One region of the Sporolactobacillus caesalpiniae genome, then DNA from elsewhere that is predicted to be linked to it. Evidence: predicted binding sites of a transcription regulator. Region 1 holds the regulator's gene; each other region holds the start of a gene.
What was found. Region 1 encodes NrdR, which represses ribonucleotide reductase genes. Its sites were predicted from a motif close to AACACNATATATNGTGTT; they were not measured.
Positions count from the first base shown of each region.

Region 2: a site for NrdR is predicted at 1,188-1,205, ahead of nrdD (anaerobic ribonucleoside-triphosphate reductase). Genes of this name have one in related genera too.
Region 3: a site for NrdR is predicted at 1,082-1,099, ahead of nrdJ (ribonucleoside-triphosphate reductase, adenosylcobalamin-dependent). Genes of this name have one in related genera too.

Region 1 is NZ_JBEVCB010000001.1:249,746-251,952, reverse strand. It holds gene ABWW58_RS01140 (replication initiation and membrane attachment family protein) at 1-1,129, opposite strand, end outside; gene nrdR (transcriptional regulator NrdR) at 1,202-1,681, opposite strand; gene coaE (dephospho-CoA kinase) at 1,767-2,207, opposite strand, start outside.
Region 2 is NZ_JBEVCB010000003.1:96,910-99,116, forward strand. It holds gene nrdD (anaerobic ribonucleoside-triphosphate reductase) at 1-1,084, opposite strand, end outside; gene ABWW58_RS06615 (L-cysteine desulfidase family protein) at 1,519-2,207, shown strand, end outside.
Region 3 is NZ_JBEVCB010000004.1:348,261-350,467, reverse strand. It holds gene nrdJ (ribonucleoside-triphosphate reductase, adenosylcobalamin-dependent) at 1-1,046, opposite strand, end outside; gene mvk (mevalonate kinase) at 1,614-2,207, shown strand, end outside.

The DNA.
Region 1 (2,207 bases):
TTGCTCTTGCCCACTGGGCCGCAACTTTTTCAACAAAGGACTTGTTCAAATTGTGATCATTGACTTGCGATATGTAGTCAATCAAGACATTGATCACGCCCGGATTCAATTTTGTATCGAACATCAGATTCTCGACCAAGCGTAAATCAGGCGCTGCCGGTTTGCTGCCCTGCCCAAGTGCTTGGAGCAGCTGATAAGGTGAATTTCCTTCATACCAAGCGATCAAGCGTTCTTCTTCAGTTTGCGGCTCTTTTTCAACGATTTCTCGTTCCGCGCGCGGCTGAGTACGTTCGTAGAGTGCGGGCATTTCGTCCTGTCCATGCTCAAGAAGATAAAAATCACGTACTTCTTTTCGCAGCATATCAATATCCACAGTACCGGTATGCAATGCCGCCGACTGTAATGCCCGACTCATATCATAAGGCTCAGTCTGGTAGACAAAAGCCAGCTTATCAATAGCAAATCGAACGTCATCGGTCAGCGCATCTTCCGTCAGAATAGCGTCGGAAAGATAGGGCATCATCGCTTTAAAATCAAAATGTCTGTTAAATTCAAGCTTGGGTGCTTCAGCACGGGCGCTCCACGAACCAGACAATGAAGTGTTTTTCATTTCATCGGTGGATTCTGCGGACGGCATCGATTGAAATACCTCGTCAAAATGTGCGGAGACATCATCATAGCCAGCCATGTTCATAATTTTGTTTTCAAATAAACGAAGGAGCCTTTTGTATTCTCTGGGTCCAACCTGCCGATACAAAAATAAATTTAAAAAACCGTCTTTAAAAAACAAATCGGGCGTCAGTGGGGGCTCGAGACAGTATACGAATTGTCCGGGATTCGCTTCCTTTTTCTTCAAGGTTTGCAACAGACCGACAGCTTCCAGCTTCTTTCTTGCTGTGAGAATACGGTCTAGAGACAGGTTCATCATGCCCATGAGATGATGATGCGTCAAAAAATCCTCTGAATCATCAGTTTCCTGCCAAAGCGTAAAATACATGCTTGCCGCCTCTAAACCGATCAGAGGCTGATACAGGCATGTAATGACTCTTTGGTCGAATGAATGAAGCAATCCATTGGTTCGAACACGATAGTGATCACCGGGCAGCACTTCTTTCCAAGACTGCAGCAAATCGTCAACCCCCATTCTGCGTCTTTCGTGCTAGAATTAAGGACCCTTCTCAGATCGGCATTCCTCATTCTCTCACTTCTTGCTGTTTTTTTCTTTCTCCAATTGATCTTTCAATTCTTGAATTTTCTTAGCAAAAACATTGATGTCCGTAAACTGTCTATATACTGAAGCGAAGCGGACATAAGCAACCTCGTCCACCTTCACTAGTTCATTCATCACACGCTCGCCAATTTCATGGCTATTCACTTCCGAACGACCCTCGTCGCGCAGCACCTTTTCTACATCATTTGCCAGCTGTTCAAGTCGCTCGAGCGGAACCGGACGTTTTTCACAGGCTTTAATAAGCCCGCGCAGCATCTTTTCATGACTGAACGCTTCTCGGTTATCCCCTTTTTTCACGACGACCAAAGGAGTCTCCTCCACTTTCTCGAAAGTGGTAAAACGGTGATGGCATAATTCGCATTCTCTGCGTCGGCGAATAACGCGCCCATTGTCGACCGGGCGGGAATCCAACACTTTTGTCGCCATTTGTTTACAGCTTGGACAGCGCATCTTTTTCACTCCATTCGCTGTATTTCGATAAACTTATTGTATCCTACTAAACAGCTGATGAAAAGCCGAGCGGTAACAAGTCCAATTAATTCTCAAGAGACCACCGTTGAAGCAGCCGCTGAAGCTGTGCTTCGGTTTCCTCAATCGAGCCATTGTTATCAATCACCGCATCCGCCAGCTTCACTTTTTCTGATAGTGGAATTTGTGAACCCATGCGTGCACGTGCCTGAGACTCATCCAAATGGTTTCTCGCCATCAGTCGTTTCAGTTGATTGGTTTCAGACACATAGACGACGATCGTTTTGTCTACCCAAGACGCCAAGCCGCTTTCATAGAGCAAAGGAATATCCAAAAAGGCAGCACTTGCTCCTTCTTTTTCATATTGGTCAAGTTCTTTGAGCATCCACGAGCGAATAAGCGGATGGAGCAGCGCATTCAACGCGGCACGTTTTTTATCATCTTGAAAAATCAGGCTGGCGAGTTGCTTACGATCAAGTTCACCCGTAGGCAGAATCATGGCATCTCC
Region 2 (2,207 bases), on a different contig from region 1:
CACCCGAATTAAGGTTGAGGCCGCGTTTCAAACTGAATACCAGCTTAGGAAAAATTGCGGTGCGGTGTTCTTTACCCAAACCATCAATACGGATGCGCAGAATCGCCTTTTGAATGGCCCGTTCGATCCAATTCGTTCCGAGTCCGAATCCTAAAGTCGTAAAGGGTGTTTGTCCCTGGGAAGAGTACAACGTATTAATTTCATACTCTAACGCTTGCATTGCGTCATAGATGTCTTTCTTTGTTTTTTTGCGGGCAAAGGCCTGCTGACGTTCAGCGCCTTCAACCCACTCTTTAGCGTCAGTTAAATGTTTGTCGTAATTTTTTTGAGCGAAAGGAGCAAGAAGTTCGTCCACACGGTCCGCTGAGCATCCGCCGTATTGACTGGAAGCAACGTTGGCAATAATTTGTGCCATTTGAGCAGTTGCCGTCTGGATGGAGTGCGGCGGCTCGACATCGGCGTTACCTATTTTAAAACCATGATTTAGCATCTCATTAAAGTCAATCAAGCAGCAATTAGTCATTGGGCTGTATGGCTGATAATCCAAATCATGCCAATGAATATCGCCCTTTAGCTGTGCATTGGCTACCTTCGGCGGGAGCATTTTCAGTCCAATGGCCTTAGCAACGGTACCCGCAGTCAAATCTCTTTGCGTATTAAATACGTGACTGTCCTTGTTCGCATTTTCGTTCACAATCGTTTTATCTTTATGTAGCAATTTGCGAATCGTGAAATTAATGTCGGTTGCCTGATTGCGCGAAAAATCGCGTTGGGTCCGATAGTTAATGTATTCCTGAGCAATGTCATATTGGTGATGGGTCAGAAGCGTCTGTTCAACAATATTTTGAATCTCGTAAATTTTAACGTCATTGTGGAATCGTGATCTGATTTCAGTAATGACATCATTGGTAATTTCATTAATTAATTGATAGGTCAACGGATCTAATTCACCGAGGACATGTTTCGCCGCTTTTAAAAGAGCGGTTGTGATCTTTTCCGTATTAAAATCTATAATCCGACCATCGCGCTTCTGCACGTTGATCGCCAGCGTGTTCGCTGCTGTCTTTTGTTTCATCTCTAGCATCATGAAATGCCCCCCCATGAACGATTACTCAATCTATAATAGGAGATTATCGGGCATGTTTCAATCAATATATAGGAACGAATAGTTTGAAAAACTCATAGAAGATACTATATATTGTGTTGTAATGGGATAAATTCAAATTGTGACAAGCCTGTGAAAGATGTGGTAGGTACACAAATCTTACAGCTTGCCGTAATCCTCTATAATAATACTGGAAAATCACTAGCGTTATAGCTATCAAAACAGTTGATTCAAAATACTCGAATTTTAGAGTGCTATCCACTAAAAACATCCGTTACAATGGAGACAAGAAAGAAGTCATGTATGTCAGAAATCCAAAGCATCCTAATTTTAGTCGTTGAAACATGGATGAATGCAGAGAAATGGCGATACAGCTTGTAAATCAATAGGTTAACGTAGGAGGATTATTTTTAATGAACCCAGGAGAACAGATTTATCAAAATTACATGAATATTTTAAAAGAAGAGCTGGTTCCTGCTACTGGCTGCACTGAGCCGATAGCGGTTGCTTATGCGGCCGCGAAGGCTCGAGAAGTGCTGAACGCGGTGCCTGAGAGCTGCATCATTGCGGCAAGCGGAAATATCATTAAGAATGTAAAAAGTGTCGTTGTTCCCAATACAAATGGTTTGAAAGGCATTAAAGCAGCTGCCGCAGCCGGTATTGTCGCCGGAGATGCATCGAAAAAGCTGGAAGTGTTGGCAGATAGTGAAGAAAAGGCGAAGGCATCCATACAGGGCTACATTGACGCGCATCCGATCACTGTCGCCCCTGCGGACAAGGATATCGTTTTTTATATTGCAGCGACCGTTAAAAAAGGGAACAATGAAGCAACGGTTGTCATTGAACAGTATCATACCAATATTGTCCGCATCACGCGAAATGAAAAAGTACTGTATGAATCGGGCAGCGGTTCCGATGAAGGCGGAGGGCTGACGGATCGGAGCCGCCTCACGGTTCGGGACATTCTCGATTTTGCGACTAGTGTACGCTTTGAGGATATTTCAGAAGTTATCGGAAGACAGGTCACCTTTAATTCCGCTGTCTCTGAAGAAGGGCTGACCCACGAGTGGGGTGCCAATATAGGAAAAGTTCTGTTGCGTGC
Region 3 (2,207 bases), on a different contig from region 1:
CAGCGATGATCCATTAATTGTTCTTGATCCTGTTTCATCGTGACGAAGGCTTGGTCGTCCGGATCACCAAGGGCAATTTCTGCACTGCGGCGCACATTGCCGGCAACGACATTTTTGCCGATTAAATTGCAGATGTCCGTACAGTCCACGGATGTGAGCTGTTTCCCGTTTGCATGATTCAGCACACGGTTTACTGCGCCCAGCATTTCGATGAACGGAACAGGGCCTGCAGCCACACCACCGAATCCTTTAATTTTTTTCCCTTTTTCACGAATCGAACTGACATCGATGACCACATGTGATGCATGGTCAACCATAGACGAGAAGTGGGCATCGATGAGCAGGGCGCTTGATTCTACCCATCCTTCGCGTGTATCCGGTGTCCGGTAGCGGAGACAAGATGTGCGGTCATGATCCTGATACCAGGTATCGGCATCTTGCGCGCCCACCTCAAGTGCTGCTGCGTAATCGCCATTTTCTTTACTGATCAGAATATCCAGCTTCACGTGACGCGTCACCGGAGGAATTTGATGAATATTTGCTTTGGAAACGGAGAAACCGACACCGCCGCCTTTCATTAATTCGTCAAACAGGAAAGAGAAGGGCATGGATACGGCCGGCTGCTCTTTCTTCAAATAGAAAGGAACGATGTGACTGTCCCCATAGGCTTGGGGACGAATCGCAATAAACCAGCAATTATTCAATGCATCGCCGACACGTTGCTGATAGTCCGTACCGGAGATCCAAAGATTGCGCCCTGATGGGGTGGAGGCTAGGCTGTAAATGAGTTTAAATAAACGCTCGGCTTCTTTTCCAAGCTCGCGGATGGTTTCTTCGGATACGTGATCCGTATGGAGTCTCGGATCCAGATTGATATTGCCTTCGACCACTCGCTTTACCGTCTCGTCCCATTCTTCGTAGCGGCTAAGCGGCTCCATCCAGCGGGCATAGGTTCTTTTATAGGTGACCCATCCGAGTTCGCCCCAGTGTGGCTGAACGTCCGACTTTATCTTTTGTATGTAAGCATCTGATAACTTAATCTGCATTATTTTACTCCTCTCAACTACGTTTCCTGCTCATAGTAACTAGATATTGTGTTAAAGTCAAATACATAATCAATATATAGTATTTTTGGCTTATTCGGTACAATCATGCATGGTTATTGGATTTTCGGTGGGACAGCCTTTGGATACATCAATCCGATTAAATAGAGTGTCACATAATTGTCACTTTGTGAAAATATACCCCATAGACCCTTTATCTGCACAATAACCGTGCAGGCGACAAGGCTTTTATCTGATGGGCGAGGACCAGAGGGTGTAATGGTTTTGCTGCTAGAAATCGATGGCTGCGAAAATAAAATATGAGCTTATTCTTGAAATTGAGAATCATTATCAATAAAATGTGTAGGTGGAGAATAGTCACTTGAGTTTCAACTAATGCTTAAATAAGTACGGGTCTTGAAAGTGAAAGCGGCGTGATTCTGATTAATGAAAGGGCCTTTGCTCCTAGTTTTCTAACTGCATCGGTAGAAGAAAGTATCGTATTCGGGATCCATTGGCAGTGTTTCTTGATAAATACGGCAGACCTTAGTGGAAGATGAGGAAACAATAATGAGAGACCACGAAACTGGGATTGGCGTGAGCAGCAGTAAAATTATTCTGATTGGCGAACACTCGGTTGTTTACGGAAAACCGGCGATTGCTCTGCCTGTTCCGGTCGTGCATGCAGTGACCAAAACAACGCGCTGTCTTGGACCGCTGAGGCTGCAATGCAGCTTCTATAATGGCATTTTGCGTGATGGAACGGATCAGATTGCCGGACTCAGAACGATTATTCCGGCAGTACTGCATATTTTAAAGCGGCCTGAAAAAGATATAACGATCACGATTAACAGTACGATACCTGCCGCGCGCGGCATGGGTTCAAGCGCTGCCGTTGCGATATCAGTGGTGCGCAGCTTATTCAACTATTTTGATACACCACTTGAACGGAACGTGCTGCTCAATCTCGTCGGCGTTTCTGAAAACTATTTTCATGGAAATCCGAGCGGTCTCGATGCGGCCGCAGCCAGCAGTACTCATCCGATTTTTTTTAGGAAAGGAAAAGGAATGGAATGGATTCACCATAAGCTGCACGCTTGTTTGGTCATCGCCGACAGCGGGATAAAAGGGCAGACAAAACATGCAGTCACCACCTTAAAACAA